2 regions of the Streptomyces sp. NPDC052079 genome follow, and region 1 is predicted to be linked to the other one. Evidence: riboswitches for the same ligand, from Rfam matches in the RefSeq annotation. Region 1 holds a riboswitch; the other holds the start of a gene.
What was found. Region 1 has a riboswitch for S-adenosylmethionine ahead of AB0L56_RS22325 (aminotransferase class V-fold PLP-dependent enzyme). Riboswitches for the same ligand answer to the same signal wherever they lie in the genome.

Region 1 (15,351 bases):
CACGCGCACGCCGCGTGGCGGCGCCAGCAGCACGGGCGCGGCGAGTTCGGCACCGTCGAAGACACAGGTGACCTCGGCGCCGGTCTGTGCGGCGAGCTGGGCGAGCTGGCCCAGCAGGCGCAGGCGCTGCTTCTCCAGGGGCATTTGGGGATAGCCGGTCTTGGTGACGTTGTAGCCGTCGACGACCAGATGGGCCTGCGGCAGCGCCAGCAACTGGTTCAGGATGGCGGGGTCGTCCTCGGACAGCGCGCGGGCGGCGATGTCCTTGGGGGTCATGCGCCCCGGTTCCACGGCGTCCACGGTCTCGGCGGGCCGGACGGACACGGGAGGCAGCGCCAGCTCGCGCCGCAGCCCCTGGGCGGCGTCGAGCACGGTGTCCAGCAGCAGCCGTACCCGCATGTCCTCGACGCTGCGGCCCTCGCGGGCGGCCCGGCGCGCGGCCTCCAGCGCGGCCTCGGTCTCGCCGAGCCGCGCCTTGAGCCGCCGGCTCTCGCTCTCGGCGGCCGACACCTGGGCCTGACCGTCGGCGCGGACCGACTCCATCTCGGCCCGCAGTTTGCGCAGGGCGGCCTCGCCGCGCTTGACGTCGCTGTGGGCGGAGCGCAGCTTGCGGTGCAGCGACTCGGACTCCTTCTTCGCCGCCTCCAGCTCGGCGCGCAGTCGCTCGGTCTCGGACCGGGTGTTCTCGCGGGCCCGGGCGAGTTCGTCGCGCAGCCGCTCCAGCTCGGCGCGGGTCTCCTCGTCGGCGCGTTCGGCGTGGGCGCGCTGGGCCTCCTCGCCGGCGGCGGTCACCAGCTTGACCCAGCCGGCCGGGCGGAGCACATAGGCCGCGGCCGCCACGTCGAGCGGGTCCGCGGCCGGGGGCGGGGAGCCGGAGTCGAGGGCGCCGGTCAGTTCCGGCTGGGCTTCTCTGAGCTTCTCCCCGATGCGCTGCCGGAACAGCGGATCGGTCTCCAGCGCCGCCGCCATGGCGTTGCCGGCGAACTTGGCGCGGCGGTTCGGGGCGAACCGGGCGTACTGCCGGAGCTGGGCGGGCAGCTCGGCGACCGTGAGCCCGCCGAAGCCGTCCGCGACGATCTGGACGACCCGGCGGCGCACTCCGTCGGGCAGCGGACGGTCGAGCACCTCGGCGGCGCCGTCCTGCGGCCCCCCGCCCGTGGTCTCCACCATCCGTCACACCCCAATGCCTATGTGCGGCCCCGTGTACGGGGTCGCCGTCAGCGGGGCCCGCTCCCTGTCAGGAGCCGGCGCCCGGCCTGTCCACGAGTTCCACCTGATCCACGGCGTTGCACCAGCGGCATCGCACCGACTCCACCGTCTCGTCGAGCACCTCGCGCTCCTCGACCTTGGGCTCTCCGGCCAGGTCGAGGTGGACGTACTCGACGACCTTCGACGAGCGGGTCACGTCGAAGCGGGTCAGGTTGCCGCAGAGGGTGCAGCGCCACCGCGTCGAGGCGGTCGGCAGAGGAACCGTCATCGTGGCTGTTCGCCTTCCTTCCAGTGTCCGTGACGCACCGGGCCGCCCGGTACGTGTGGCACGTAACCCTACGGCCTGGCGGGTCCCCGCCGCCCGCCCGTCCCCGGCGGCGAGGCGGTATGTGCGGTTACGTCCGGTTACGCCATGCTCTGTTTCCATGATCCGCAACTGGGGCGCATCGGCCGCCACGGCGATCCGGGGCACCTCCGCGCCGGTGACCCGCACCCTCATCGTGCTGTGCTGCCTGGTCTTCCTGATCGGCCCCGCCTCGGGATTCCATCCGGCCGACGGCTCCGGGGAGGAGCTGCTCGCGGCACAGCGGGCCTATTTCCGGCGCTGGGGCGTGATCCCCGCAGACCTGTTCGAAGGATCCCCCGGAGCCGTCCTCACCCCGGCCACGGCGCTGTTCGTGCACGGAAGCTGGGTGCATCTGCTCGGCAACATGCTGTTCCTCCACGTCTTCGGAGCGATGGCCGAGGCACGGATGGGCCGGGTGCGGTTCACCCTGTGCTACGCCGGGTGCGGTTATCTGGCGCTGCTGGGGTACGCCGCTGCCAACGCGGAGTCCGAGCGGTCCCTGGTCGGTGCCTCCGGGGCGATCTCGGCGGTGCTCGGCGCGTTCCTCTTCCTGTTCCCGCGGGCGCGGGTCACCAGTCTTCTGCCGTTCCTGTTCTTCCTGCCGGTGCGCCTGCCGGCGTGGGTGGTGCTGCCGTTCTGGGCGGCCCTGCAGTGGGCGGCGGCGGGGCGGGCGGCCGACGGGCCCGGGGTGGCGTATCTGGCGCACCTGGTGGGGTTCGCGCTGGGCTTCGGCTGTGCGTGGGTGTGGTTCGGCAGGGCGACTACAGTGAAGTCCGCGTCCGCCCCTGCTCCGGCCCCCGAGGGAGAGAACCAGCCGTGATCACCGCGATCGTCCTCATCAAGACCAGCGTGGACCGGATTCCCGAGATCGCGGAGCAGATCGCCGCGCTGGACAGTGTCAGCGAGGTGTTCTCCGTCACCGGGACGTATGACCTCATCGCGATGGTCCGGGTGCGGGAGCACGAGGATCTGGCGGAGGTCATTCCCGGGCGGATCAGCAAGATTCCGGGGGTGGAGGGGACGGATACGCACGTCGCGTTCCGGACGTACTCGCAGCATGACCTGGAGGCGGCGTTCGCCATCGGGCTGGACAGCTAAAGCCTGTCGCGGTGCGGGCGGGTTTTTCGCCCCCGCCGCCCCTTCCCGTCCCGTCCCCGGGGGCTGCGCCCCCAGACCCCCCTTCGGCCCTTCGGGCCTCGTCCTCAAACGCCGGACGGGCTGGCATTCAGCCCCTCCGGGCGCCGTCGCGCAGCAGTTCGCGTGCCGCGCGTACGAAGCGTTCCACGTGTTCGTCCGGGGTGCCCGCGCCGAAGCTGATCCGGATGGCGTTGAGCGACTTCTGCCCCGGCGCCCCGCACTCGCCCTGGGGCCCAGGGGCGCTGCCGAGGAGGCGCCGGACCAGCGGGTGGGCGCAGAAGAGGCCGGCCCGTACGCCGATGCCGTACTCGGCGGACAGCGCGGCGGCGAAGTGGGAGCTGTTCCAGCCCTTGACGACGAAGGCCAGCACACCGACGCGCGGCGCTTCGGCTCCGAACAGCGACAGGAACCGCACCTCCGGAACGTCCGCGAGCCCTTCGCGCACCGTGCGGATCAGCCGCTCCTCGCGCGCGGCCAGCGCCTCGAAGCCGGCCTCGGTGAGCGCCTTGCAGGCGGAGGCGAGGGCGTGGGCGCCGATGACGTTGGGCGAGCCGGCCTCGTGGCGGGCGGCGCCGTCGTGCCACTCCACGTCCACTCCCCCGTCCGCGCGCCGGGTGACGGTGCGGCTGGCGCCGCCGCCCGCGAGATAGGGCTCGGCCGCCCGCAGCCAGTCGGCACGGCCGGCGAGCACACCGGAGCCGAAAGGCGCGTACAGCTTGTGCCCGGAGCAGGCGACCCAGTCGACATCGAGGCCCCTGACGCTCACCGGGTGGTGCGGGGCGAGCTGGGCGGCGTCCAGCACGATGCGCGCACCGTGCGCGTGGGCGGCGGCCAGTTCCCGTACCGGCCACAGCTCGCCGGTGACGTTGGAGGCGCCGGTGACACAGACCAGGCCCGGGCCGTGCGGGTCCCGGTCGGCGAGGGCGCGTTCCAGCGTGAACTCCCGTGGGCAGGCGGAATCCTCGCGCGAGCGGACGTGGCTCGAGCGCGGAGGAGTAAAGGAAAGGGGTGTGCGGAGGTGGGGCTCGGCAGCCCTAGCGCATTCGCTTGCTCACGGGAGGCTCCTCGATGACCGCGCTTGCCGTGGGCCTTGCTGCTCACGGCCTGGTCTTCACCCGGGGCACCCCGCCACGGACGGAGGGTTGCCGGACAGCCGGCCGGGGCCTGATGGCTGTCACTCATGACCTGGGAAGGAAAGTACGTGAGGTGACCGATGCCCCGCAACCCGTATCCGGATCGCGGGACATGGCACCGTGGGGCGGCTCACGCGTTGCTGGCGGCCACCCAGCGCTCCAGGACCCGCTTGGCGGCCCCCGAGTCGATCGCCTCGGCCGCCTTCGCCATCCCGGCGCGGATCTGTTCGGTGAGCGTGCCCGGGCCCGGCTCCAGGGCGACCAGCGCCGCCGCCGAGTTCAGCAGCACCGCGTCCCGTACGGGGCCCTGTTCGCCGTCCAGCACGCGGCGGGCGACCTCCGCGTTGTAGGAGGCGTCGGCGCCGCGCAGGGCCTCGACGGGGACGAGGTCGATCCCGACGTCGCGCGGGTCGAAGGTCTCCTCGTCGACCTTGCCGTCGCGGACCACCCACACCTTGGAGGTGGCGGTGGTGGTCAGCTCGTCCAGGCCGTCGTCGCCGCGGAACACCAGCGAGGAGTGGCCGCGTTCGGCGAAGACCCCCGCCATGATGGGTGCCATCCGGGGGTCGGCGACTCCGACCGCCTGGGCCTTGACCTTCGCCGGATTGGCCAGCGGGCCGAGGAAGTTGAACACCGTGCGGATGCCCAGCTGGCCGCGGGCGGCGGCGACATGGCGCAGCGCCGGGTGGAACTTCACGGCGAAGCAGAAGGTGATCCCGGCCTCCTCGGCGACCTCGGCGACCCGGCGCGGGGTCAGTTCGAGATTGACGCCGAGCTTCTCCAGGACGTCGGAGGCGCCGGAGGCGGAGGAGGCGGCCCGGTTGCCGTGCTTGACGACCTTGGCGCCGGTGCCGGCCACCACGATCGAGGACATGGTGGAGATGTTGACCGTCTTGGCGCCGTCGCCGCCGGTGCCCACGATGTCGACGGTCGCGCCCGGCACCTCGATCACGTTGGCGTGGTCGTACAGCGCCCGTACACAGCCGGTGATCTCCTCCACCGTCTCGCCCTTGGCCCGCAGGGAGACCGCGAAGCCGGCGATCTGCGCGTCGGTCGCCTCGCCGCGCATGATCAGATCCATCGCCCAGGCGGTGTCGTCGGCGGACAGGTCCCGGCCGTCCAGCAGTCCGTTCAGCAGGGCAGGCCAGGAGCGGCCCGCCGCGGTGTCGCCTCCAGCGGGGGTCACAGCGCTCATGGCCGCTCCTGATGGTCGTGGATGAGTCCAGGGGACCCGGAGGGGTCCCGGGCTCCACCCTATCCAGCTCCGGAGACGGCGAAGGGCCCCCGTCCGGAGAACGGACGGGGGCCCTTCGCCGTCGTGTGGCGACTGGGGTGAGGCGCTGAAGGCGATCAGTGGTGGCCGTGGCCGCTCGTGATCTCCTTGTACTCCTCGACGGTCGGCTTCGGGATCTGCGCGTCCTCGCCGTAGAAGCCCTTGCTGAGCTTGGCGCGCAGCTTCTCGGTCATCTTCACCTTGCGCCGGACGCCGTTCTCGTCGACCTCCGGGCCGATCTCGATCGGCTTGGGCTGCTCGTGCGCGGTGAGGGTGTACAGCTGCTCCTGGCTGAGCGGCTCGTGCACCTCGATGAACTCGCCGTGCGGCAGGCGCTTGATGATGCCCGTCTCGCGGCCGTGCAGCACCTTCTCCTTGTCCCGGCGCTGGAGGCCGAGGCAGATCCGCTTGGTGACGATGAACGCCAGGATCGGAGCGACGAAGAACGCGATCCGTACGAACCAGGTGATGGCGTTGATCGACAGGTGGAAGTGGGTGGCCCAGATGTCGTTGCCACCACCGACGAGGAGCACGAAGTACAGCGTGATCCAGGCGACACCGAAGGCGGTACGCGTCGGGGCGTTGCGCGGGCGGTCCAGGATGTGGTGCTCGCGCTTGTCACCGGTGACCCAGGACTCGATGAACGGGTACACGGCGATGGCGACCAGGACCAGCGGGAAGATCACCAGCGGGATGAACACACCCAGGACGAGCGTGTGACCCCAGAAGTTGATCTCCCAGCCCGGCATGACACGGACCAGGCCCTCGGAGAAGCCCATGTACCAGTCCGGCTGGGCGCCCGTGGACACCATGTCGGGCCGGTAGGGGCCGATGGCCCAGATCGGGTTGATCGTGGCGATCGCCGAGAGGGCCGCGAGCACACCGAAGACCAGGAAGAAGAAGCCTCCGGCCTTGGCCATGTACACCGGGAGCAGCGGCATGCCGACGACGTTGTTGTTGGTCTTGCCGGGACCCGGGAACTGCGTGTGCTTGTGGTAGACGACCAGGATCAGGTGCGCCACCACGAGGCCGAGCATGATGCCCGGCAGCAGCAGGACATGGATCGAGAAGAACCTGGCCACGAAGTCGTCGCCGGGGAACTCGCCGCCGAAGAGGAAGAACGAGAGGTACGTGCCGACGATCGGCACGGACAGGATCGCGCCCTCCATGAAGCGGATACCGGTGCCGGAGAGCAGGTCGTCCGGGAGCGAGTAGCCGGTGAAGCCGGTGAACATGCCCAGGACGAACAGCAGGAAGCCGAACAGCCAGTTGATCTCGCGCGGCTTGCGGAACGCGCCGGTGAAGAACACGCGCATCATGTGCACGAACATGCCGGCCAGGAAGACCAGCGCGGCCCAGTGGTGGATCTGCCGGATGAGCAGACCGCCACGGATGTCGAAGCTGATGTCCAGCGTCGACTTGTAGGCCTCACTCATCAGCTGTCCCTGCAGCGGCACGTAGCTGCCGTGGTACTCCACCTCGTTCATCGACGGGTGGAAGAACAGCGTCAGGTACACACCCGTGAGGATGATGATGAGGAAGCTGTAGAGGCAGACCTCGCCCAGCATGAACGACCAGTGGTCGGGGAAGATCTTCCGCATGTTGGCCTTGGCCAGGGAGTAGATCCCCAGCCGGCCGTCAGCCCAGTCGGCGACGCGTTCGCCGGCCGGTGCCTTGCCGCGCGAGCGGGACTCGGGGGTCGTTGTGGTACTCATCCGCGCTCCCAGAAGGCAGGACCGACGGGCTCGTCGAAGTCGCCGAGCGCTTCGAGGTAGCCCTCGTCGTTCACGCCGATGCGCAGCTGCGGCAGGGCGTGACCGGCGGGACCGAAGATGACCCGGGCACCGTCGGCAAGGTCGAAGGTGGACTGGTGACAGGGGCACAGCGCGTGATGCGTCTGCTGCTCGTACAGGGAGATCGGGCAACCGACGTGGGTGCAGATCTTCGAGTACGCGAGGATGCCCTCGTGGGACCACTCGAGCGACCGCTTGTCCTTGATGTTGTCCGGCTGGATGCGGACCAGCATCAGCGCGGCCTTGGCGATCTCGGTCTGGAATTCGTGGTCGTGCTCCTCCAGGCCCTCGGGCTTGGCGAAGGTCAGCGAGCCCACGACGAGGTCGGACGGCCGCAGCGGCTCGTTCGTGTTCATGTTGACGAGCAGCTTGCCCTTGGACCACAGGGTGTGGCGCAGCTTGGTCCCGGGCAGCGGCCCGAGGTCGCGCAGCAGCACCACGCCGGAGAGCGGGAACAGGGCGAGCGCGCCGAACATCGTGTTGCGGATCAGCTTGCGACGGCCGAGCGCGGACTCCTTGGCACCCTGGCGGAAGTCGTCCATGACCTTCGCCTTGACCTCGGGCGGGGCCTCGATCGGGTGACGCTCGTCGGCGAGCTCGTGGTCCGACATCAGCGTGCGGGCCCAGTGGACCGCGCCGGCGCCGATGGCGAACATGGCGATACCAAGGGTCATGCCGAGCGCGAAGTTCAGCGCGCTGATGTGGCCGAGCGGCCAGATGTAGACCGACTGGTCGACCGGGATCGTCACATACGCGGCGATGAAGCCGGCGGTGGCCAGCATCGACAGCGTGAACAGCAGGGCGACCGTGCGCTCGGACCGCTTGGCGGCCCGCTCGTCGATGTCCTGGACCCGGGGCTCGTGCGGGGGCAGGCCCGGGTCGGCGAACGGGTTCTTGTCGTCCGCCAGCTTCACGGCGCCGTGGGCGGTGTCCCGCGCTGCGGGCAGGTTCTCTTCGGGAATGTCTTGGCTACTCATGACTTCTTGGCCTTTGCGGTCCGAGCGGCGACCCAGACGGCGAGCGCGATCAGCGCGCCCATTCCGACGACCCACGCGAACAGGCCCTCGGAGACCGGACCCAGTCCGCCGAGCGAAAGGCCGCCAGGGCTTTCGGACTTGTCGCTGTTGACCGCCTGCAGGTACGCGATGATGTCCTTCTTGTTCTGCTCCGACAGCGTGCTGTCGGGGAAGGAGGGCATGTTCTGCGGGCCGGTGAGCATGGCCTCGTAGATGTGCTTCGGCGCGACGCCCTCGAGGCTCGGGGCGTACTTGCCGTGCGTGAGCGCACCACCCTTGCCGGTGAAGTTGTGGCACTGCGCGCAGTTGTTGCGGAACAGTTCACCGCCCTTGGCGCTGTCGGCGCCCTCGGGGCCGTACTGCTCCTCGGTGGGGACGGCCGGGCCGGCGCCCAGGGAGGCGATGTACGCCGCCAGCTGGTCGATCTGGGCCTGGGTGTAGACGGCCGGCTTGTCCGGGATCTGCGCGGCCTGCGAGGTGGCGGCCGGCATACGCCCGGTGCTCACCTGGAAGTCGACCGCGGCGGCGCCCACGCCCACCAGGCTCGGACCGTCAGTGGTGCCCTTACCGCCGGTGCCGTGGCAGCTGGCGCAGCCGACCGCGTAGAGCTTCTTGCCCTCCTCGATGGTGAGGGACTGGGCGGTTTCGTCGGCCTGCGCCTTGTCCGCGGGTGCGAACACGGCGTAGAGCCCCCCGGTGCATGCCAGCGCGAGGAGTAGGACGACGAGCGCCGCCAGCGGGTGGCGTCGTCGTGCGGAGAGCTTTTTCACGGATTACCCCGGTGTCAGGATCTTCTGCGTCGATGCTTCTGGTGGGTGCGCTGCGTGCAGCGCGCGGATGTGGGCCCGCTACTTGATCATGTAGATCGTGGCGAAGAGGCCGATCCAGACGACATCGACGAAGTGCCAGTAGTAGGACACGACGATGGCCGCGGTCGCCTGGTCATGCGTGAACCTCCGAGCCGCGTAGGTGCGGCCCAGGACCAGCAGGAAGGCAATGAGACCGCCCGTCACGTGCAGGCCGTGGAAGCCGGTGGTCAGGTAGAACGCCGAGCCGTAGGGGTCGGAGGAGAGGGACAGTCCCTCGTGCTTGACCAGCTCGGTGTACTCGAACACCTGACCGCCGATGAAGACGGAGCCCATGATGAAGGTGACGATGAACCACCCCCGGAGCTTCTTCACGTCACCCCGCTCGGCGGCGAACACGCCGAGCTGGCAGGTGAGCGAGGAGAGCACCAGGATCGTGGTGTTCGTCGCCGAGAACGGGAAGTTCAGCAGGTCGGCCTTCTCCGACCAGAAGTCGGGTCCCGTCACCGATCGCAGGGTGAAGTACATCGCGAAGAGGGCCGCGAAGAACATCAGCTCGGAACTCAGCCAGATGATGGTTCCGACGCTGGTGAGGTTCGGCCGGTTGACCGACGGGTGCGCGTGCCCGGTATCTACTGTCGTTGCTGTCGCCACGCCGACATTATGTCGGTCGCTTATCCCGCCCTCACTCCCGGGGGTGCTGTTCGGAGTGTTCCCCCCTCCTGGACTGCCCGGATGGCCCACCGGGGACCCTCGGCGGGACCCGTCGAAGAGGTGTCCGAACCAGTGTTGACAAGCGGTCCGAGGGGGTAGCATCCGCGCCATCGGTACCCGAAGTTCCCGACAGAGCCGTGCCCTCTTTCTTACGCGTGGAGGAACAATGCAGGCGACCGCCACGGTGCTGGTCTACAGCGACGACGCCAACACCCGGGAGCAGGTGCGCCTCGCCACCGGGCGGCGGCCGGCTCCGGACGTGCCCGTAGTGGAGTTCGTGGAGTGTGCCACCCACGCTGCCGTCCTCACGGAGCTGGAGCGGGGCGGCATCGACGTGTGCGTGCTGGACGGTGAGGCGGTGCCGATGGGCGGCATGGGGCTGTGCCGCCAGATCAAGGACGAGGTGTTCAACGCTCCGCCGGTGCTGGTGCTGATCGGGCGGCCGCAGGATGCGTGGCTGGCGACGTGGAGCCGGGCGGAGGCGGCGGTCACGTTGCCCGTGGAGCCTGTGGAGTTTGCGTCGGCGTTGGCGTCTTTGCTGCGGGAGAAGCGGTTGCAGAGCGCCTGAGGGGGCGGGGCTTGCTGCAGAACGGCGGCTGCGGGTCCGTTGGGGCTTGTCGCGCCCGCGCGGCGGAGCCGCATATCGATACAGCCCCGCGCCCCTAGGTGGCCTATGCCGCCCTTGGCTCAAGACGTGCGGTGTCTTGGGTGTTCGGGGCCTTGGTGGTGGTCAGGGCGCTGCCTGCTTGCCATTTGGGCCAGTCGAGGTTCCAGTCGCCGAAGCCGTTGCCGAAGGGTTCCATCATGTCGCCGCCCGAGTTGACCACCTCGACGATGTCGCCCTGGCGGACGGTGTCGAAGAACCACTCGGCGTTGGCGGTGCTCATGCCGACGCAGCCGTGGCTGACGTTGGCGTAGCCCTGGGAGCCGACGGACCACGGGGCGGCGTGCACGTACTCGCCGCTCCAGGTCACCCGGGTGGCGAAGCGGACGTTCAGATCGTACGACTCCGAAGAGCCCTCGGCGATGCCCACGGTGGAGCTGCGCATGCGTACGAGGGGTTCCTTGGCGAGGACCACCTTGACGCCGTTGCGGGTCTCGAAGCCGGGCTTGCCGGTGGTGACCGGGATCTGCTTGATCTCCTCGCCGTTCTTGAAGACCGTCAGCTGGTGCGTGGCGGCGTCCGTGAGCGCTATGACCCGGTCACCGGTGCGGAGTGTCAGCGGCTTGGACGCGCCGCCCCGGAGCCGGTCGCCGACCTTGATGCCCTCCAGGTTGCTGCGCACCTCGATGGTGGCCTGGGTGGGCCAGTAGTCCCTCGGCCGGTAGTGCAGCTTCTTGTCGTCGACCCAGTGCCAGGTGCCGGTCACGGCGGGCGTGGAGTCGACCTTGAGGGCGCGTTCCACGACGGCTCGTTGCGCCGGCTCCTTGACGGGCTCGTTGAGCTCGGCGGTGACGGGCTGGCCGACTCCGTAGGTGCCCGCCTCGGGACCGAAGGTGACGGTCAGGCGCTTGTGGGCGCCGGGCTTGCCCGTGGTGAAGGTGATGACCTTGCGGCCGGGGGCCCCGTCCTCGTCCTCGGTGCTCACCCGGACCGTGTACTGGGCGTCGGCGGCCAGCGGGGTGGTGCTGTGCCAGCGGCTGCCGTCGGCGGCCAGTTCGCCCGCCACGTGGCGCCCGGTGGCGTCCACGGCGCTGACGTCCGTGATCCGTCCGTCGGAGTCCTTGGCGACGATCTCCAGGGGCTTGTCGGGGTCGGCCGGCTTGTCCCCGTCCGCGGAGACGCTGAAGGAGATCTGGTCCGCCGCGTCGTACGGCTCGGCGGACAGCGGGTTGCCGCCGGAGAAGCAGCCGGTGACGCCCGCGCCGAGAACGAACACCAGCAGCGCGCGGCCGACGACGCGGCCCCGGCCGGCGCCCGCGCCACAGGAGGACTCTGTGTGTCTCATGGCCTCACCGTAGGAAGCGGCGCGGGCCTTGGCTCTCTGGACGGCCCGAACGGGTGAGGCCGTAGGGAAAAGCCAGGGGCCCGGACGCTCCTGACGGAGTGTCCGGGCCCCTACGTGCCATTCGGCGTGTTACTGGGTGCGGTTCTCACCGCGGTAGTACTCGAACACCCAGCCCCAGATGCCGATCAGGAGCAGCGGCGCCGAGAAGTACAGCAGCCACCAGCCGATCGCGACGCCCATGAAGGCCAGGGCGCCACCCACGGCGAGGGACAGCGGCTGCCAGCTGTGCGGGCTGAAGAACCCGACCTCGCCGGCGTCGTCGGCGACGTCCGCTTCCTTGTTGTCCTGCGCGCCCACGTCGACCCGCCGGGCGGTGAAGCCCAGGTAGAAGCCGATCATGATGCTCAGGCCGAACGCCAGGAAGAGGGCGGTGGTGCCGACCGGCTCCTTCGACCACACGCCGTAGACCCCGGCCATGACGAGGAAGAAGACGCTCAGCCACATGAACATCTTGCCCTGGATCTTCACTTGCCGGCCTCCTTGCCGCCGGAGAGGGCCTTCTCACCGTGACCGGCGTTCTCGAGCTCGTCGAGTGCGGCGATCTCCGGGTGGTGCAGGTCGAACGCCGGCGATTCGCTGCGGATGCGCGGCAGGGTGATGAAGTTGTGCCGCGGCGGCGGGCTGGAGGTCGCCCACTCCAGGGAGCGGCCGTAGCCCCACGGGTCGTCGACGCCGACCGGCTTGCCGTACTTGGCGGTCTTCCAGACGTTGTAGAAGAACGGCAGCAGCGACAGGCCGAGCAGGAACGAGGCGATCGTGGACACCGTGTTCAGGGCGGTGAAGCCGTCGGCCGCCAGATAGTCGGCGTACCGGCGCGGCATGCCCTCGACACCCAGCCAGTGCTGGACGAGGAAGGTGCCGTGGAAGCCGATGAACAGCGTCCAGAAGGTGATCTTGCCGAGCCGCTCGTCCAGCAGCTTGCCGGTGAACTTCGGCCACCAGAAGTGGAACCCGGCGAACATCGCGAACACCACGGTGCCGAACACCACGTAGTGGAAGTGCGCCACCACGAAGTAGGAGTCGGAGACGTGGAAGTCCAGCGGCGGCGAGGCCAGGATGACGCCGGTCAGACCACCGAAGGTGAAGGTGATCAGGAAGCCCAGCGTCCACAGCATCGGCGTCTCGAAGGAGAGACTGCCCTTCCACATGGTGCCGATCCAGTTGAAGAACTTCACACCGGTCGGGACCGCGATCAGGAAGGTCATGAAGGAGAAGAACGGCAGCAGCACACCGCCCGTGACGTACATGTGGTGCGCCCACACCGTCACCGACAGACCCGCGATCGCGATGGTCGCGCCGATCAGACCCATGTAGCCGAACATCGGCTTGCGGGAGAAGACCGGGATGATCTCGGAGACGATGCCGAAGAACGGCAGCGCGATGATGTACACCTCGGGGTGGCCGAAGAACCAGAACAGGTGCTGCCAGAGCAGCGCACCGCCGTAGGCCGAGTCGAAGATGTGTGCGCCGAACTTGCGGTCGGCCTCCAGCGCGAACAGCGCGGCGGCGAGCACCGGGAAGGCGAGCAGCACCAGCACACCGGTCAGCAGCACGTTCCAGGTGAAGATCGGCATGCGGAACATCGTCATGCCCGGAGCGCGCATGCAGATGATCGTGGTGATGAAGTTGACCGAGCCGAGGATCGTGCCGAAGCCGGAGAAGGCCAGACCCATGATCCACATGTCGGCGCCGATGCCCGGCGAGCGGACCGCGTCCGACAGCGGGGAGTAGGCGAACCAGCCGAAGTCGGCCGCGCCGTCCGGGGTGAGGAAGCCACCGACCGCGATCAGCGAGCCGAACAGGTACAGCCAGTAGGCGAACATGTTCAGCCGCGGGAACGCCACGTCAGGGGCGCCGATCTGCAGCGGCATGATCCAGTTGGCGAAACCGGCGAACAGCGGCGTCGCGAACATCAGCAGCATGATCGTGCCGTGCATCGTGAACGCCTGGTTGAACTGTTCGTTCGACACGAGCTGCAGGCCCGGCCGGGCCAGCTCGGCGCGCATGACCAGGGCCATGACGCCGCCGATGACGAAGAACACGAACGACGTCACCAGGTACAGCGTGCCGATCGTCTTGTGGTCGGTGGTCGTCAGCCACTTGACGACGACCTCGCCACGGCTCTGGCGCCGCACCGGCAGCTCGTCCTGGTAGTGGGACCCTGCTGCCGCGGCACCCTGGGGTTCGTTGAGGATGCTCACAGGATGTTCGCCTCCCGGTTCCTCTCGTGCTCCGTCTGGGCGATGCCAGCGGGCACGTAACCGGTCTGCCCCTTCTTCACAAGGTCCTTCAGGTGCTGCTCGTAGCGCTCGGGGGAGACGACCTTCACGTTGAACAGCATCCGGGAGTGGTCGATACCGCACAGCTCGGCGCACTTGCCGAGGAAGGTGCCCTCACGGTTGGGGGTCACCTCGAAGGCGTTGGGGTGGCCGGGGATGACGTCCTGCTTCATGAGGAACGGCACCACCCAGAAGGAGTGGATGACATCACGCGAGGTCAGCACGAAGCGGACCCGCTTGCCCTCGGGCAGCCACAGGGTGGGGCCCGGGTTGTTGGTCTGCGGGTTCCTGGTACCAGGGATACCGCAGTCGTAGACACCGCCGGCGTCGGCCGGGAAAGCCTTCTTGTAGCGTTCCGGAACCGACTCGAGATCCTTGGACGTCTTGGCGTCGCCCGTGGAACCCTCGACGTTCTCGATGTAGTTGAAGCACCAGCTCCACTGGAAGCCGACCACGTTGACGGTGACGTCGGGATTCTTCTCGAGCCTCAGCAGCTCGGATTCGTCACGCGCGGTGAAGTAGAAGAAGACCGAGACGATGATGAGCGGAACGACCGTGTACAACGCCTCGATGGGCATGTTGTACCGGGTCTGCGGAGGAACCTCCACCTTGGTGCGGCTGCGCCGGTGGAAGAAAGCACTCCACAGGATCAGGCCCCACACGAGCACGCCGACGACGAGCGCGGCGGCCCAGGATCCCTGCCACAGGGAGAGGATCCGCGGAGCCTCTTCCGTGGTGGGGGTGGGCATACCGAGGCGGGGGAAGTCCTCCCACGTGCAACCGGTGGCGGTCGCCAGGACCAGGCCCGCGGTCAGTGCCTGCAGCAGCTTTCGCCGCATCGGGCGCCGCGGCATGGGGGTACCTCCCACGCCCTTCGGGCCGTGGGGGAGGTCGGAGCCGTTGGGACTCACGTAGCGCCTTCCCGAGAGTCTCGCCCGCGCGGATGGTGGCTGCGGCCTTCTCGCTGGTCGGTCGCCGCCCTGCGTCGGGCAGGGGTTTGGATGTTTATGCGGACCAAACCCTAGCCGACGCCTTTCGGGGCGTTGCGAGGAGGGGGGCTTAGTGGGTGGGACGGTTCGCTGATTTGGCGGGTGCGGGACGTCGCGGGCCGGTCGCGCGGTTCCTTGTGCCCCTTCCGGCGCTTAGCGTGGGGCTGTGTACTTCGATGCCGCTTCCGCAGTCCCCCTCCACCCCGTTGCCCGTCAGGCGTTGACGGCCTCTCTCGACGAGGGGTGGGCGGATCCTTCGCGGTTGTACAAGGAGGGGCGGCGGGCGCGGTTGCTGCTGGACGCGGCGCGGGAGGCCGCCGCGGAGGCGGTGGGGTGCCGGCCGGACGAGCTGGTGTTCACCTCGTCCGGGACCCGGGCGGTGCACGACGGGATCGCGGGGGCGCTGGCCGGGCGGCGGCGCGCCGGGCGTCACCTGATCGTGTCCGCGGTCGAACACTCTTCTGTGCTCCATACGGCCGAAGTTCACGAGGCGGCCGGAGGATCGGTCACCGAGGTCGCGGTGGACCGCACGGGAGCGGTGAGCCCGTCCGGGTACGCCGAGGCGCTGCGGCCGGACACCGCGCTGGCGTGTCTGCAGTCGGCCAACCACGAGGTGGGGACGGTGCAGCCGGTGGCGGAGGTGGCCG
Region 2 (15,351 bases), on a different contig from region 1:
CGGGTGGGCGCAAGCGCGCCAGGGGGAGTGCAGGGAGTACACGGGCACGGCGAAGGGCCCGTACCCCAAGAGGTACGGGCCCTTCGTCGGCAGAAGATCCTTGCGGCAGGTAGCGCGTTCAGGCGCTGAGACGAACCATGTCGGCCTGCGGGCCCTTCTGACCCTGCGAGATCTCGAACTCGACCCGCTGGCCTTCTTCGAGGGTGCGGTAGCCGTCCATCTGGATCGCGCTGTAGTGGACGAAAACATCCGCACCACCGTCGACCGCGATGAAGCCGTACCCCTTCTCCGCGTTGAACCACTTGACGGTGCCCTGAGCCATGCCTAACTCCCCTATTACTGGCCCTTGCACAGATCCACACTTCGCGGATCCGGGTCAGACCTCACCCCCCAACGGTTGGGGGCGTGCGCCGGAACGCGTCGACCGCGGCTGAATGTATCTGCCCAACTGCCGTCTGCAACAGGTCAATCGGACGAGAAATCTGGACGCCGCCGGTCCGGAATGTGGCGAGAATTCATCCGAATTCAGGGCAAGTCGGGCCGGGCAAACGTTACAAAAGCCGCGAAAAGGGCCCACACTTTGGCTACATCCAGTCGGGCGTGCGGCAGAAATTCACGGTGCTCGATCAGTGGATCAGGAGCGCGTTCCCCAACCCTACCGCGTTCAACCCCATGGAATTGCCCCCTCCGCATCTCTTACGGAAGGGGCAATGTCCTGCACACTCGGTAACCGTCGTTACCGAAGGTAATGATCAGCCGCCGGCGACCGCCGGAATGATCGACACACCGGCCCCGTCCGGGGTGGCCGTCTCGAGCCCCTGCTCGAACCGCACGTCGTCGTCGTTCACGTACACATTGACGAACCGCCGCAGCTTGCCCTGATCATCCAGAACCCGGGCGGCGATGCCCGTGTGGTTCTTCTCCAGATCCGAGATGACCTGGGCGAGGGTGGCCCCCTCGGCGGTCACCTCGGCCTGCCCACCCGTGTAGGTGCGCAGGATGGTGGGGATACGAACAGTCACGCTCACAACAAACCTCCGGTCAGGTAACACACTCAGGGACGACTCAGACAAGCCCGGCTGCACGGAACGACTCAAGGCTCGGACGGATCGTCGCCGTCAGCCCCGTGCCCGCCACCGCGTCCAGCGTCTTGAGACCGTCCCCCGTGTTCAGCACCACCGTGCTCAGGGACGGGTCGAGCGCACCGCTCTCGATGAGCTTCTTCGTCACGCCGACCGTCACACCGCCGGCGGTCTCCGCGAAGATCCCTTCCGTCCGCGCGAGCAGCGTGATCGCCTCCACGATCTGCTCGTCCGTGACGTCCTCCACCGCACCGCCCGTGCGACGGGCGATGTCCAGGACGTACGGGCCGTCCGCCGGGTTCCCGATCGCCAGCGACTTGGCGATCGTGTCGGGCTTCTGCGGACGGACGACATCGTGCCCGGCCTTGTACGCCGTGGAGACCGGCGAACATCCCTCCGCCTGCGCACCGAAGATCTTGTACGGCTTGTCCTCGACGAGCCCGAGCTTGACCAGCTCCTGCAGCCCCTTGTCGATCTTCGTGAGCTGCGAGCCGGAGGCGATCGGGATCACGATCTGGTCGGGCAGCCGCCATCCCAGCTGCTCGCAGATCTCGTACGCGAGGGTCTTGGAGCCCTCCGCGTAGTACGGCCGCAGATTGACGTTGACGAAGCCCCAGCCCTCGCCGGCCGGGTCGCCGATCAGCTCGGAGCAGAAGCGGTTCACCTCGTCGTAGTTGCCCTCGATGCCGACGAGCTCCCCACCGTAGACGGCGGCCATGACGACCTTGCCCTGCTCCAGGTCGTGCGGGATGAACACGCAGGAGCGGAAGCCCGCCCGGGCCGCGGCGGCACCGACGGCGCCGGCGAGGTTGCCGGTCGAGGAGCAGGACAGGGTGGTGAAGCCGAAGGCACGGGCGGCCTCGATGGCCTGGGCCACGACGCGGTCCTTGAAGGAGTGCGTCGGGTTGCCGGAGTCGTCCTTGATGTACAGGCCGCCGGTGACGCCCAGCTCGCGCGCGAGGTTGTCGGCCTGGACGAGCTTGGTCCAGCCGGGGTTCAGGTTGGGCTTGGTCGCCACGTCCGCCGGGACGGGCAGCAGAGGCGCGTAACGCCAGATGTTCGTGGGCCCCGCTTCGATCCGCTTGCGGAGCTCCTCGGTGTCGTAGGCCGAGAAGTCGTAGGCGATCTCCAGCGGGCCGAAACACTCCTCGCAGGCGAAGACCGGGCCGAGGGGCACGCGGTGACCGCATTCGCGGCAGGACAGCGCGGCGGCGGGGCCCAGGTCGACGGAGTTCGCGGCGGCGGAGTCGGTGGAGCTTGCAACAGTCTGCACAGCCATGTGAGGCGAGGCCCTTTCTCCTCATCTTCCTCACGACGCATCTCGCCGTGAGACGGATTTGGCACCTTCCCTAGCCGGGAGCCTCGCCACGTCCATGTGACAAGAACCGACTGGAGGGTTGCCGGGGCTTCATCGGGCCGTTTCCCTCTGCCCCTCTGGATGAGCGGTGTTCAGTTGTGCGCGCGACGGCCCCCGGCGTGCGAGGGTCGTCGGCGTTGTTCAAGACTGTAACCGAAGGCCTGGTTGGTGCAGACGGTCCGTCCGAAGCGCGAGATGGATCACGGGCCAGTGAGGAGCCGGGACCGTGCTGGAAGAAGTCGAGCGCTGGCTGACCGAGCGGTCGTGGTCCGTGGCCGACCGACCGCTTCACCGGCTCCTTGCTGCGAAACGCGCGACGGGGCAGACGGTGAGCGTGGTGCTGCCCGCGCTGAACGAGGAGGCGACGGTCGGCGAGATCGTCTCGGTGATCCGGCACGACCTGGTGCACCAGGCCCCGCTGGTCGACGAGGTCGTGGTGGTCGACTCGGGCTCGACCGACCGCACGGCCGAGGAGGCGGCGGCCGCGGGCGCGTCGGTGGTGCACCGCGACGCGATACTGCCCCGCATACCGGCCGTGCCCGGCAAGGGCGAGGTGCTGTGGCGGTCGCTGCTGGTCACCCGGGGCGACATCGTGGCCTTCGTCGACGCGGACCTCAGGGAGTTCTCCTCCGACTTCGTCACCGGCATCGTCGGCCCGCTCCTCACCGAGCCCGGCGTACACCTGGTCAAGGCCATGTACGACCGTCCGCTCACGGTGTCCGACGGACCCGCCTCCGGCACGGCCGCGGCCGGTCAGGGCGGCCGGGTGACGGAGCTGATGGCCCGCCCGCTGCTGAACCTGCACTGGCCCCAGCTGGCCGGCTTCGTCCAGCCACTGGGCGGCGAGTACGCGGCCCGCCGCCCCCTGCTCGAACGGCTCCCGTTCCCGGTCGGCTACGGCGTCGAGCTCGGCATGCTGGTCGACGCCCTGCACCTGGTGGGCCTGGACGCGCTGGCCCAGGTCGACGTCGGGGTGCGCAAGCACCGGCACCAGGACGGCCAGGCCCTCGGCCGCATGGCCGCCGCGATCTACCGCACCGCGCAGCTGCGGCTGGCCCGGGCCCATATGATCCGGCCGTCCCTGACCCAGTTCGAGCGGACGGACCACAGCTTCGAACCCCGGACCTACTCCGTCGACACGGAGGAGCGGCCGCCGATGACGGAGATCCCGGAGTACCGGGCCCGCAGGGTGGCCTGACCCCTCCGGTCACCGCTCAGCCGCTCAACCGGTCGGCCGGCGGCAAGTCGGCCGGTCGGCAGGTCGGCCGGTCGGCAGGTCAGCCGGTCACCGGTTGGGGTCGGCCGGTCACCGGTCAGCAGGTCACCGGTCAGCAGGTCGGCAGGTCGGCCGGTCAGCCGGTCACCGGTCAGCAGGTCGGCCGGTCGGCAGGTCGGCCGGTCAGCAGGTACGGCAGGTCAGCCGGCCACGCCGTCCGACCAGCGCCAGATGCCGCCGGAGTCCAGTGAGCAGGTCAGGTACTCGCCGCCCCGGCCGTGCGTGCTCAGTCCCCGGTGCTTCTGGGCGCAGAACTGGCCGTCGGCGTAGCAGTTGCCGGCCGGGCTGGTGAGCTCGCAGGTGCCCGTACCGCCGCCCCCGGTGCCCCCGCTTCCGCCCGTCTCCTGCGTCTGCGCCGGTTCGGGGGTCGGGGTGGGCTTCGGGGTGTGCAGCAGGCGGCCGTCGCAGTCGCGGCCGTCGCGCGGGACGGTGAACGTCACGCTGTCGGACCCGTCGGTCTGCTCGCAGACCTTCTCGCCGCTGCCCCAGGAGGAGGCCCGCTTGCCGGTGCCCTCCAGACGGACGCTGTAGTCGAGGCCGGCCTTCTTGGCCGCGCGGATGGCCGTCCCGACGCGGTCGCCGGTGTGGTCCGACAGGGTGACGGGGGTCGGGGTGGGGGTGGGCGTCGGGGTGGGCGTCTCGGTGGTGGGGGACGCCTCAGGCGTGGGGCTGCCGCTGCTCGGCGTGGCGGTGACCGCCGCGGGCCGATCGTCCGTGCTGCCCTGTGTGCCGGTGTCTCCGCCGCCGCAGCCGGCCAGTGCCAGCGCGGAGGCCGCGATCAGCGCCGTCGTCCCGGCGAATCCGCGCATGCGTACGCGTATGCATATGGGCATGGCGCCCACCCCCCCGTTGTTGAAACGTGCACCACGCATCTTCCACTCGTTCACACCTTCCACACAACCCACGTGACCAAATCGCCACCGAGGTGACGCACGGGCACGTTTGAGGTTCCGGGGGCCGGGCTAGGTTGAGGCGTATGGCTGCAAGCTTCGGTGCTGCTCAGGTGCTGGTCGCCTCCAACCGGGGACCGGTGTCGTACGAGGTGGGAGAGGACGGCTCGCTGCGGGCCAAGCGGGGCGGCGGCGGACTGGTGTCCGGGCTGTCGGCGATCGGGCCCGAGGCGGGGGCGCTGTGGGTGTGCTCGGCGCTGTCCGACGGCGACCGGGAGGCCGTGCGGCGCGGGGCCGGCGAGGACGGCGTACGGATGCTGGACATCCCGGCGGACGTGCACGCCGACGCGTACAACGGGATCGCCAACTCCGTGCTGTGGTTCGTGCACCACATGCTGTACCAGACACCGCTGGAGCCGGTCTTCGACGCGGAGTTCCGCCGCCAGTGGGCCTCGTACGAGACCTACAACCGCGCGTTCGCCGAGGCGCTGGCCGAGGAGGCGGCGCAGGGCGCGGCGGTGCTGGTCCAGGACTACCACCTGACGCTCGTGCCCGGGATGCTCCGGGAACTCCGCCCGGACCTGCGCATCGGACACTTCTCGCACACCCCGTGGGCGCCGCCGGAGTACTTCGCGATGCTGCCCGACGACATCGCGCGGCAGGTGCTGCGCGGGATGCTCGGCGCCGACCGGCTGGGCTTCCTCACCCGGCGCTGGGCGGACGCGTTCACCGCGTGCTGCGAGCGGTTCGCGGGCGGGCTCGGCGATACGCGGATCGGCGTGCACGGGCTGGGCGCCGACGCGGACTTCCTGCGCTCCCGCTCCCACGAGGCGGACGTCGACGAGCGGATCGCCGCACTCCGCGAGGAGATCGGCGAGGGACGCCGGACCATCGTCCGGGTCGACCGCACCGAGCTGTCCAAGAACATCGTGCGGGGCCTGCTGGCGTACCGGCAGCTCCTGGACGACCACCCCGAGTGGCGCGAGCGCGTGGTGCATGTCGCCTTCGCCTACCCCTCCCGGCAGGAGCTCGCCGTCTACCGCCGCTACACCGCCGAGGTGCGGCGGCTCGCCGACGACATCAACGAGCGCTACGGCACGCCCGGCTGGCGGCCGGTCGTCCTGCACCTGAAGGACGACTTCGCGCGCTCGCTGGCCGGGTACCGGCTGGCGGACGTGGCCCTGGTCAACCCCATCCGCGACGGCATGAACCTGGTCGCCAAGGAGGTCCCGGTCGTCTCCGACGCGGGCTGCGCGCTGGTGCTGTCACGGGAGGCGGGCGCTTTCGAGGAGCTGGGCGAGCATGCGATCACCGTCAACCCCTACGACATCGTGGAAACCTCCCGTGCCCTGCACGAGGCCCTGACGATGAGCCCCGCCGACCGCACCGACCGCACCAAGCGCCTGATTGCCTCGGCGACGGCGCTGCCCCCGGCCCGCTGGTTCCTGGACCAGCTGGAGGCGCTGCGGGACGAGCCGGTGGATTCGTCCCACTGACCGGGATGGCCGGTCAGGCAGGCGTGCGGCGGGCCGCCCGTGGATAGGTTGGGCGTATGGCCAGTCCTACGGATTCCACGGACCCGAACGCTCTGCCCACGCCCGCCACGCAGGCCGGCCGGGACGGACTGAACGCTCTCCTCTCCCGGCCCCGGGAGGCACTGATCGCGCTCGACTTCGACGGGACACTCGCGCCGATCGTCGAGGATCCCGAGCAGGCCCGCCCGCACCCCGACGCGGTGCCCGCGCTCGCCGCGCTCGCCCCGAAGGTGGCCTCGGTCGCCGTCGTCACGGGCCGGCCGGCAGGGGTCGCGGTACGCATCGGGGGCTTCGCGGGCGTTCCCGGTCTGGAGCACCTCGTCGTTCTCGGCCACTACGGCGCCGAGCGCTGGGACGCCGTCACCGGCACCGTCACCGCGCCCGCCCCGCACCCCGGTGTCGCCGCCGCCCGTGCGGAGCTGCCGGGGCTGCTCGACCGGGTCGGCGCGTGGCGGGGCACCTGGATCGAGGAGAAGGGCCGGGCGGTGGCCGTGCACACGCGCAGGGCCGAGGATCCGGAGGCCGCGTTCGAGGCCCTGCGCGAACCGCTGGCCGACCTCGCCACCCGGCACGGCCTCGTCGTCGAGCCGGGCCGCATGGTCCTGGAGCTGCGCCCGCCGGGCATGGACAAGGGGGTCGCCCTGCTGGAGTACGCGCGGGAGATCGGCGCGGGGTCGGTGCTCTACGCGGGGGACGACCTGGGCGACCTCGCCGCGTACACGGCGGTCGACAAACTCCGCGCGGCCGGCACGCCCGGGCTGCTGATCTGCAGCGGCAGCGAGGAGGTAACGGAACTACGAGAACGCGCGGACGTGGTAACAGACGGCCCCTCCGGCGTAGTACGCCTCCTACGGTCCCTGGCCGCCCGCCTCCCCTAAAGCTTTTCCTCGCCCCCGCCGCCCCTTCCCGTCCCGTCCCTGGGGGCTGCGCCCCCAGACCCCCCTGTCGGCCCTACGGGCCTCGTCCTCAAACGCCGGACGGGCTGGTGTGTCAGCCCCTCCGGCACTTGAGGAGCGGGGTTTCGAGCGCGCAGCCCCGCCGCCCCTTCCCGTTCCATCTGGGGCTGCGCCCTCGGGATGGATTCTCAGCCCGTCCGGCACAATCCAGCCCCTCCGGCGTTTGAGGAGCGGGGGTCCGGGGGCAGCGCCCCCGGAGGTCGGGAACGGGAAGGGGCGGCGGGGGCGAAAACAACCCTCCGGGATCCCGCTCAGCGTTCCATGCGGCGGCTGTCGCGGACGCGGCGCAGGCGGTTGACGGTCACCGGGTCGTGGGCCAGGGCCCGCGGATCGTCCAGGAGGGCGTTGAGGAGCTGGTAGTAGCGCACGGGCGCCAGACCAAGTTCCTCGCGTATCGCACGCTCCTTCGCCCCAGGCCCCGTGAAGCCCCGCCGCTCCAACGCGAGAATGTCCCGCTCACGCCGCCCCAGCCCCTCGTCCATGCCCCGCAGACTACTCCGCACTCTCCGCCCGCGTAGCCGTCGCCTGAAGCGCCCCCAGGGTCAAGGAACGGCTTCAAATCCTTGTCCCGGCCGGACACGGCCATCGCGCGGGACTCCGAGCCGGTGACCGGCAGCAGGTTGCACCGACGGGACCCGACCCGCCGCCGCACCGATAGTCGGAATAAGGCCTACACCACGTGAGTGGACTAGACCTCTCGCGGGTCCCCGGTCCACACTGTTTCCCGTGAAACATGTCATCGCCCTCGACGTGGGCGGCACCGGGATGAAGGCCGCACTGGTCGGGGCGGACGGCGAGCTGCTGCACCAGGCCCGCCGGCCCACCGGCCGGGACCGCGGCGCGGACGCGGTCGTCACGGAGATCCTCGACTTCGCGGCGGAACTGCGCGCCCACGGCCTCCGCCGGCACGGCGTCCCCGCGTCGGCCGCCGGCGTCGCCGTCCCCGGCATCGTCGACGAGGCCCAGGGAGTCGCCGTCTACGCGGCGAACCTCGGCTGGCGCGACGTCCCGCTGCGCGCGCTACTCACCGAACGCCTCGGCGGCATCCCCGTCGCCCTCGGCCACGACGTGCGCACCGGCGGGCTCGCCGAGGGCCGCATAGGGGCGGGCAAGGGCGCGGACCGTTTCCTGTTCGTCCCGCTGGGCACCGGGATCGCGGGCGCCATCGGCATCGACGGCCGGGTCGAGACCGGTGCGCACGGCTTCGCAGGCGAGATCGGCCATATCGTCGTACGGCCCGGAGGAGCCCCCTGCCCGTGCGGACAGCGCGGCTGTCTGGAGCGGTACGCGTCCGCCGCCGCCGTGAGCGAGGCCTGGGCGGCCGCCTGCGGCGACCCGGGCGCGGGCGCGGCCGACTGCGCCAAGGCCGTCGCGTCCGGGGACGTACGGGCCCGTCAGGTGTGGCAGGACGCGGTGGACGCGCTCGCCGACGGGCTGGTCATCGCACTCACCCTGCTGGACCCGCGCACGCTGATCGTCGGTGGCGGGCTGGCCGAGGCGGGGGAAACCTTGTTCACACCCCTGCGGGAGGCTGTCCGGCGGCGGGTCACCTTCCAGAAGCTGCCGTCCCTGGTCCCCGCGGCCCTCGGGGACACCGCCGGATGCCTGGGCGCGGGGCTCCTCGCCTGGGACCTGATCGACACCACTGCCCCCTCGTACCCCTCGGAGGTAACCACCTGATGGCCCCCACCAAGGTTCTCACCGGTGCCCGGGTGGTCCTGCCCACCGGGACCGTGGACGACGGGCGCGTGATCGTCGAGGGCACGCGGATCGCCGCCACGGCACCCGGCGACGCCGAGACGGCCGACCTGTCCGGCCACTGGCTGGTCCCCGGCTTCGTCGACATCCACAACCACGGCGGCGGCGGGGCGTCCTTCGCCGGCGGCACCGCCGAGGACGTGCTCCAGGCCGTCCGCACCCACCGCCTGCACGGCACCACCACGGTGGTCGCCTCCGCCGTCACCGGTGACCTGGACTTCCTCGCCCGGCACGCCGGGATGCTCGCGGAGCTGGCCCAGCAGGGCGACATCGCCGGCATCCACTTCGAGGGGCCGTTCATCTCCCCCTGCCGCAAGGGCGCGCACGACGAGAACCTGCTGCGGAACCCCGACCCGGCCGAGGTCCGCAAGCTGCTCGACGCCGCGCACGGGCAGGCGAGGATGATGACGCTGGCCACGGAGCTGCCGGGCGGCCTGGACTCCGTACGGCTGCTCGTCGAGCACGGGGTGATCGCGGCCGTGGGACACACGGACGCGACCTACGAGCAGACCGTCGCGGCCATCGACGCGGGCGCGAGCGTCGCCACCCACCTCTTCAACGCGATGCCCCCGCTCGGCCACCGCGCCCCGGGCCCGATCGCCGCCCTGCTGGAGGACGAGCGGGTCACCGTCGAGCTGATCAACGACGGCACCCATCTGCATCCGGCCGCGCTCCAGCTGGCCTTCCACCACGCGGGCCCCCAGCGGGTCGCCTTCATCACCGACGCGATGGACGCGGCCGGTTTCGGCGACGGCCGCTACATGCTGGGCCCCCTGGAGGTCGAGGTCGCGGACGGTGTGGCCCGGCTGGTGGAGGGCGGTTCGATCGCCGGCTCCACGCTCACCCTGGACCGCGCATTCAAGCGGGCGGTGACGGTGGACGGGCTGCCCGTCGAGGACGTCGTCGCGGCGGTCTCCGCCACCCCGGCGCGGCTGCTCGGCCTGGACGACCGGATCGGCTCCCTGGAACCCGGCAAGGACGCCGACCTGGTGGTGCTGGACGCCGGTTTCGACCTGGTGGGCGTGATGCGCCGGGGAGAATGGGTGGTCGATCCCCAACTGGGCTGATCCGTCCCTGGGTCGCCGGACGGTGGCCGGTCCCAGGGGTGGGCCGACCGCCGTCCGTGCGGCATGATCGTGTTCCCGGGACACACGGCAGGCACAAGTACAAAGGGGGAGGTCGGCCCGGTGATACTCACGGTCACCCTGAACACCGCTCTCGACATCACCTATCGCATACCTTCCCTGCGGGCGGGGGGCTCCCACCGGGTCTCCGCGGTGACGGAACGCCCCGGCGGCAAGGGCGTCAACGTGGCCCGGGTGCTCGCCGCCCTCGGCCACGAGGTGACGGTCACCGGCTTTTCGGGCGGTACGACGGGGCGGACCCTGCGCGACCGGCTCACCGAGGTCCCGCGGCTGACGGACGCGCTGGTCCCGGTCTCCGGCACCACCCGGCGCACCGTCGCGGTGGTGGACGAGCGCTCGGGCACCACCACACAGCTGAACGAGCCGGGCCCGGACATCACCCACGCCGAGTGGTCCGCGTTTCAGGAGGTGTACGAGGATCTGCTGGCCTCCGCCTCGGCGGTGGCCCTGTGCGGCAGCCTGCCCCCGGGTGTCCCGGTGGGCGCGTACGCGGGCCTGATCCGCACGGCCCGCGCGGCCGGTGTCCCGGCCCTCCTCGACACCAGTGGCGCGGCGCTGCGCCGCGGGGTCGCCGGACGTCCCGACATCCTCAAGCCCAACGCCGACGAACTGGCCGAACTCACCGGCTCCCACGAACCGTTGCGCGCCACCCAGGACGCCCGCCGCAGGGGCGCCGGCACGGTGGTCGCCTCCCTGGGCGCGGACGGTCTCCTCGCGGCCACCCCGGACGCCCGCTGGCGCGCCGCCCCGCCGGCCCGTCTCCACGGCAACCCGGCCGGCGCGGGCGACTCGGCGGTCGCGGGCATCCTCTCGGCCCTCGTCGAGCACGAGCCCTGGCCGGCCCGGCTGTCCCGGGCGGTCGCCCTGTCGGCGGCCACGGTCCTCTCCCCGGCCGCCGGCGAGTTCGACCGGACGGCCTACGAGGACCTGCTGCCCGGCATCACGGTGACGCGGGAAACGACCGCGGCATAGCCGGTCAGTCCTTGACCTGGCCCTCCTTGAGCCACAGCTGGTCCAGCAGGACGTTGCACTTGTCGCCGTCGGCGCAGGAGACCGAGATCGTGTTGGTGCCCTTGTTGAGCGTGGGATACGCGTAGGTCTGGGTCCAGCCCTTGGAGAAGTCGCCGTCCTTGGCCCTGGCGAAGTTGTCCATGTTCAGCTTGGTGCCGAACGGCTTGCCGTTGACCGTGAGCGTCATCGACTGCGGATCGTCGGTCGTGCTGTAGCGGACGAAGACCGTGTAGGCGCCGTCCTTGGGGATGCCATTGACGGTCCAGGTGACCGTGGCGCCCGGCTTGTTCAGGCCCGCGACATAGATGCCGCCGTCGGACCGCGCACCCTCGACGTCCGAGGCGAGGGCCGCTCCCCCATCCAAGCGGAGCGCCTTCGCGTCGATGGTCGGCAGGTCCGCCTTCTCCTCCGCGCTGGCGCTCGCCGACGGGCTCGGCTTGCCCTCGTCCTGCGTCTGGGAGGGACTCGCGTCCGCCTGGTTGCCGCTCTTGTCGTCGTCATCGCCGCCGATCATGGCGACGCCGATGCCGATCACGACGGCCGCGACCACGGCGATCGCGCCGATGAGGAGGCCCTTGGTGTTCGGGCCGCGGCCCCGGCCGCCACCGCCGCCGTGCGACGGCTGCGGGGAGTGCGCCGTGGGTGCGCCGCCGGGAAGGGTCTCCGGGGCGGCGTAGTGGGCGCTCGGCTGCCCGTACGCGCCCTGCTGCGGCGGTGCCTGGGGAGCGGGCGCCTGCTGGCCGTACTGCCGGGCCCCGACCGGCCGCACCCTGTTGACCGAGTTCGGGTAGCCGTAGCCCCCGGACGGCGGCTGGGCCCCGTTGGCCTGGCCGTCGGCGTAGAGGTAGCCGAACGGGTCGTCGTCCTCGGGCGTGCTCGCGCCGTTGTTGCCGGGCGTCATCCCTTGGTGCTCCTAGCTGCGGATCGGGTGCGGTACGTGAGTGGCGACAGCGAGCCTACCCGCTCGCCGTGACCCGAACGGGTGACCCGGACCGCATCAACTCACTGACCTGCGCATCATCCCGCGCGTCTGTGCTGTTTGGGACGAGATCGTTTCTCTACGTACATGCGTTCGTCGGCGGACTTCAGCACTTCGTCCGCGGTCATCCCGCAATGCGCCCACCCGATGCCGAAGCTGGCCCCGACCCGCACGGCCCGCCCTTCGGCCCGGATGGGCTGGATGATCTCGTTGCGCAGCCGTACGGCGAGATCCTGGGCGTCGGCCCGGCCCAGCCCGTCGGCGAGGATCACGAACTCGTCGCCGCCGAGCCGGGCGACGGTGTCACCGTCCCGTACGCCGTTGCTGAGCCGGCGGGCGACCTCGATGAGCACCGCGTCGCCCGCGTTGTGCCCGAACCGGTCGTTGATCGACTTGAAGCCGTCGAGGTCGCAGAAGAGCACCGCGAGCCCCTTGGTGCCGTCGTCGAACTCCGCGGCCGGCGCGACGGTGTGCACATGGTGGTCAAAGCCTTCGTACCCCTCGCTGCCCGGCGGGAAGTCGAAGTCGTGGCCCCGGTCGAAGGCGGGCGGACCGTAGGCGGCGTCGTGGGATTCGAAGGACTCGAAGGGGTCCATCGAGTCGACGTCGGCGGGCAGCGCGTGCTGCGGTTGCTGGCGGCACAGCCGGGACGACAGCCGCGCCCGCAGCTCGGCGGAGTTCGGCAGTCCGGTGAGCGAGTCGTGGGAGGCGCGGTGGGCGAGCTGGAGCTCGCGGCGCTTGCGCTCCTCGATGTCCTCGACGTGGGTGAGCAGGAAGCGGGGGCCGTCGGCGGCGTCGGCGACCACCGAGTTGCGCAGGGAGACCCAGACGTAGCTGCCGTCGCGGCGGCCGAGGCGCAGCTCGGCCCGGCCGCCCTCGGCGGACGTACGCAGCAGGGTGCCGATGTCCTCGGGGTGGACCAGGTCGGAGAAGGAGTAGCGGCGCATCGCGGAGGCGTGGCGGCCGAGGAGGCGGCACAGGGCGTCGTTGGTGCGCAGGATCCGGCCGTGCTGGTCGCCGCCCATCTCGGCGATGGCCATGCCGGAGGGGGCGTACTCGAAGGCCTGCCGGAAGCTCTCCTCGCTGGCCCGCAGCGCCTGCTGCTCGCGTTCGAGGCGGACCAGGGCGCGCTGCATATTGGCACGTAGACGCGCGTTGCTGATCGCGATGGCGGCCTGGAAGGCGTACATCTGGAGGGCCTCGCGGCCCCAGGCGCCGGGCCGGCGGCCGTTGCGCGGGCGGTCCACGGAGAGCACGCCGAGCAGTTCGCCGGAGCTGCCGCCGCCCTGTGGGCCAGGGGCGTACAACGGGGCGAAGAGCCGGTCGGAGGGGTGCCACTCATCTTCGAAGCGGGGCGCGGGCCCGTCGGTGTACCACTGCGGGACGTCGTCGTCGTCGAGTACCCAGCCCTCGGTGTGCGGTATGAAGATCAGGTCGCCCCAGCGTTCGCCCATGTTCAGGCGGCGGTCCCAGGACTCACGGGAGCCGGTGCGGCCGGTGATGAGGGCCGCGGCGGCGGAGTTCCCGGACAGGGCGGCGACCACGAGATCACCGTCGGGGCATACGAGGTTGACGCAGGCCAGCTCGTACCCGAGGGCGCCCACGACGCCGTCGGCGACCGTCTGCAACGTGTCCGCCAGACTGCGTGCCGTGTTCATGTCCGCCATGGCCCGGTGGAGTTGCCGCAGCGACGCAAGACGTACGTAGGGTTCCGACTCGGTCTCCATCCTCGCCCTCCCCCCGAGACCTCGGAGTGAATCAAGGGTTCTCTTCGGCGTATCGTCCTACCAACTTCCCCGCCACTGAATCACAGCGCGCTGCTCACCCGGTACACAGGGTCAACAATTACTGCCCCTTGTGACTCAAGTCACAGCTAAACGTGAACAATTGCGTGGTCTTTCCGCGCTTTACCCGTGCTTTTACCGCACACGGTTTTTACGGCGGTTGCGCGGGACCTGTGCCAGCTCCGGGCGCCGGTCGGGCGTCGCTCCGGGCGCCGGTCGGGCGTTGGTCCTAGGTCCCGGCTCGGGCCAGGGCCCGATGCGGTGCCCGTGGAGCGGAGATTAGCGTTCCAGTGTGCTGAACCCTCCTGCCGCACCGGCCACGATCACTGTTCCGCCCTCAGCCCGGCATGCTGAGGGGGTGAGCAATGACGAGTTCCGCGCAGCCATGTCCCGTCTGGCTGCCGGCGTGGTCCTGGTGACCGCACAGGAGCCGCCGCTGGACCCGGACGACCCGGAGGCACCGGGCGGCGAGGACGTCGGCATGACCGCGACCGCGTTCCTGTCGGTCTCCCTGGACCCGCCGCTGGTGCTGGTCAGCCTGCGCAACGGTTCCCGCATGGACGAACTGCTCGACGAACAGCCGATGTGGGCGGTGTCCGTGCTCTCCGAGAGCCAGCGCCACATCGCGGGCCGCTTCGCGATGAAGGGCCGGGTCAGCGACCGTCTGCTGTTCGCGGACATCCCGTACGTGCGCGGCGAGTACAGCGGGGCACCGCTGGTGGGCGGCGCGCTGGCGACGCTGGAGTGCCGTACCGAGCAGCGGGTGCAGGCCGGGGACCACACCCTGGTGATCGGCCGCGTCATGACCGCCCGCGTACCGAGCGCGGAGGGCGGACCGCTGTTGTATTTCCGGGGCCGTTACCGGCAGTTGGGCTGAACACCGCGCGGACTTTCTCCGGCGGCCGCGAAATCCGTTTTACGCCAGGGGATTTACGCACCTAGGGTGCCCGGGTGACGACGTGCACGGCTCCGCGCCTCGAAGAGATCACCGCCGGCAACCTCAAGGCCGCCCTCGGCATACGGGTCCGCCCCGACCAGGAATTCGCCGTCGAGCCCGTGGCGGACTCGCTCGCCGAGGCCTACGTCCATCCCGGCAAGGCCTGGCCCCGCCTGATCATGGACGGCGACCGCGCGGTCGGCTTCCTGATGGCGTTCCTCGACGTCGATTGGCACGACGACGGCAGCTCCATCCGCTCCGGCCTGTGGCGGCTGAACATCGCGTCGGAGGAACAGGGCAAGGGCTACGGCCGCTTCGCCGTGCAGGCGGTCGCCGAGGAACTCCGCCGCCGCGGCACCAAGGAACTCCACGTCACCTGGCACCCGGGCAACAAGGGCCCCGAAAACTTCTACCTGACCCTGGGCTTCCACAAAACCGGCGAGACGGTGGAGAACGAAACGGTAGGCGTACTCCACCTGACCTGACCCGGGGACACCTTGCCAGCCAACGGCTGAGCCACCCACCTAGGGGCACCCTGCCGACCGCCGCCCGGACCACGCCCTCACGGGCACCCTGCCAGCCGACAGCCGAACCACCCGCCTAGGGGCGCGGGGAACTGCGCGATCAACCACAACTAACCC

Region 2: it holds a riboswitch for S-adenosylmethionine, as region 1 does, so the genes downstream of both, thrC (threonine synthase) here and AB0L56_RS22325 (aminotransferase class V-fold PLP-dependent enzyme) in region 1, are expected to answer to the same signal.

Annotation. Positions count from the first base shown of each region.
Region 1 is NZ_JBFAWL010000016.1:44,571-59,921, reverse strand. Features, by position in the region: gene AB0L56_RS22345 (NYN domain-containing protein) at 1-1,170, opposite strand, end outside; gene AB0L56_RS22340 (hypothetical protein) at 1,238-1,477, opposite strand; gene AB0L56_RS22335 (rhomboid family intramembrane serine protease) at 1,635-2,375, shown strand; gene AB0L56_RS22330 (Lrp/AsnC ligand binding domain-containing protein) at 2,372-2,653, shown strand; partial or broken gene AB0L56_RS22325 (aminotransferase class V-fold PLP-dependent enzyme) at 2,781-3,641, opposite strand; SAM riboswitch class IV at 3,762-3,878, opposite strand; gene trpD (anthranilate phosphoribosyltransferase) at 3,956-5,020, opposite strand; gene AB0L56_RS22315 (ubiquinol-cytochrome c reductase cytochrome b subunit) at 5,176-6,813, opposite strand; gene AB0L56_RS22310 (Rieske 2Fe-2S domain-containing protein) at 6,810-7,868, opposite strand; gene AB0L56_RS22305 (c-type cytochrome) at 7,865-8,677, opposite strand; gene AB0L56_RS22300 (heme-copper oxidase subunit III) at 8,756-9,367, opposite strand; gene AB0L56_RS22295 (hypothetical protein) at 9,594-9,995, shown strand; gene AB0L56_RS22290 (Ig-like domain-containing protein) at 10,099-11,376, opposite strand; gene AB0L56_RS22285 (cytochrome c oxidase subunit 4) at 11,506-11,904, opposite strand; gene ctaD (cytochrome c oxidase subunit I) at 11,901-13,637, opposite strand; gene coxB (cytochrome c oxidase subunit II) at 13,634-14,569, opposite strand; gene AB0L56_RS22270 (aminotransferase class V-fold PLP-dependent enzyme) at 14,871-15,351, shown strand, end outside.
Region 2 is NZ_JBFAWL010000007.1:128,208-143,558, forward strand. Features, by position in the region: gene AB0L56_RS14325 (cold-shock protein) at 119-322, opposite strand; gene AB0L56_RS14330 (MoaD/ThiS family protein) at 753-1,028, opposite strand; gene thrC (threonine synthase) at 1,066-2,361, opposite strand; SAM riboswitch class I at 2,380-2,527, opposite strand; gene AB0L56_RS14340 (glucosyl-3-phosphoglycerate synthase) at 2,666-3,637, shown strand; gene AB0L56_RS14345 (hypothetical protein) at 3,856-4,548, opposite strand; gene AB0L56_RS14350 (trehalose-6-phosphate synthase) at 4,692-6,101, shown strand; gene otsB (trehalose-phosphatase) at 6,158-7,018, shown strand; gene AB0L56_RS14360 (DUF3263 domain-containing protein) at 7,348-7,578, opposite strand; gene AB0L56_RS14365 (ROK family protein) at 7,823-8,776, shown strand; gene nagA (N-acetylglucosamine-6-phosphate deacetylase) at 8,776-9,921, shown strand; gene AB0L56_RS14375 (1-phosphofructokinase family hexose kinase) at 10,042-10,971, shown strand; gene AB0L56_RS14380 (carbohydrate-binding protein) at 10,976-11,911, opposite strand; gene cdgB (diguanylate cyclase CdgB) at 12,028-13,716, opposite strand; gene AB0L56_RS14390 (flavin reductase family protein) at 14,066-14,650, shown strand; gene AB0L56_RS14395 (GNAT family N-acetyltransferase) at 14,725-15,195, shown strand.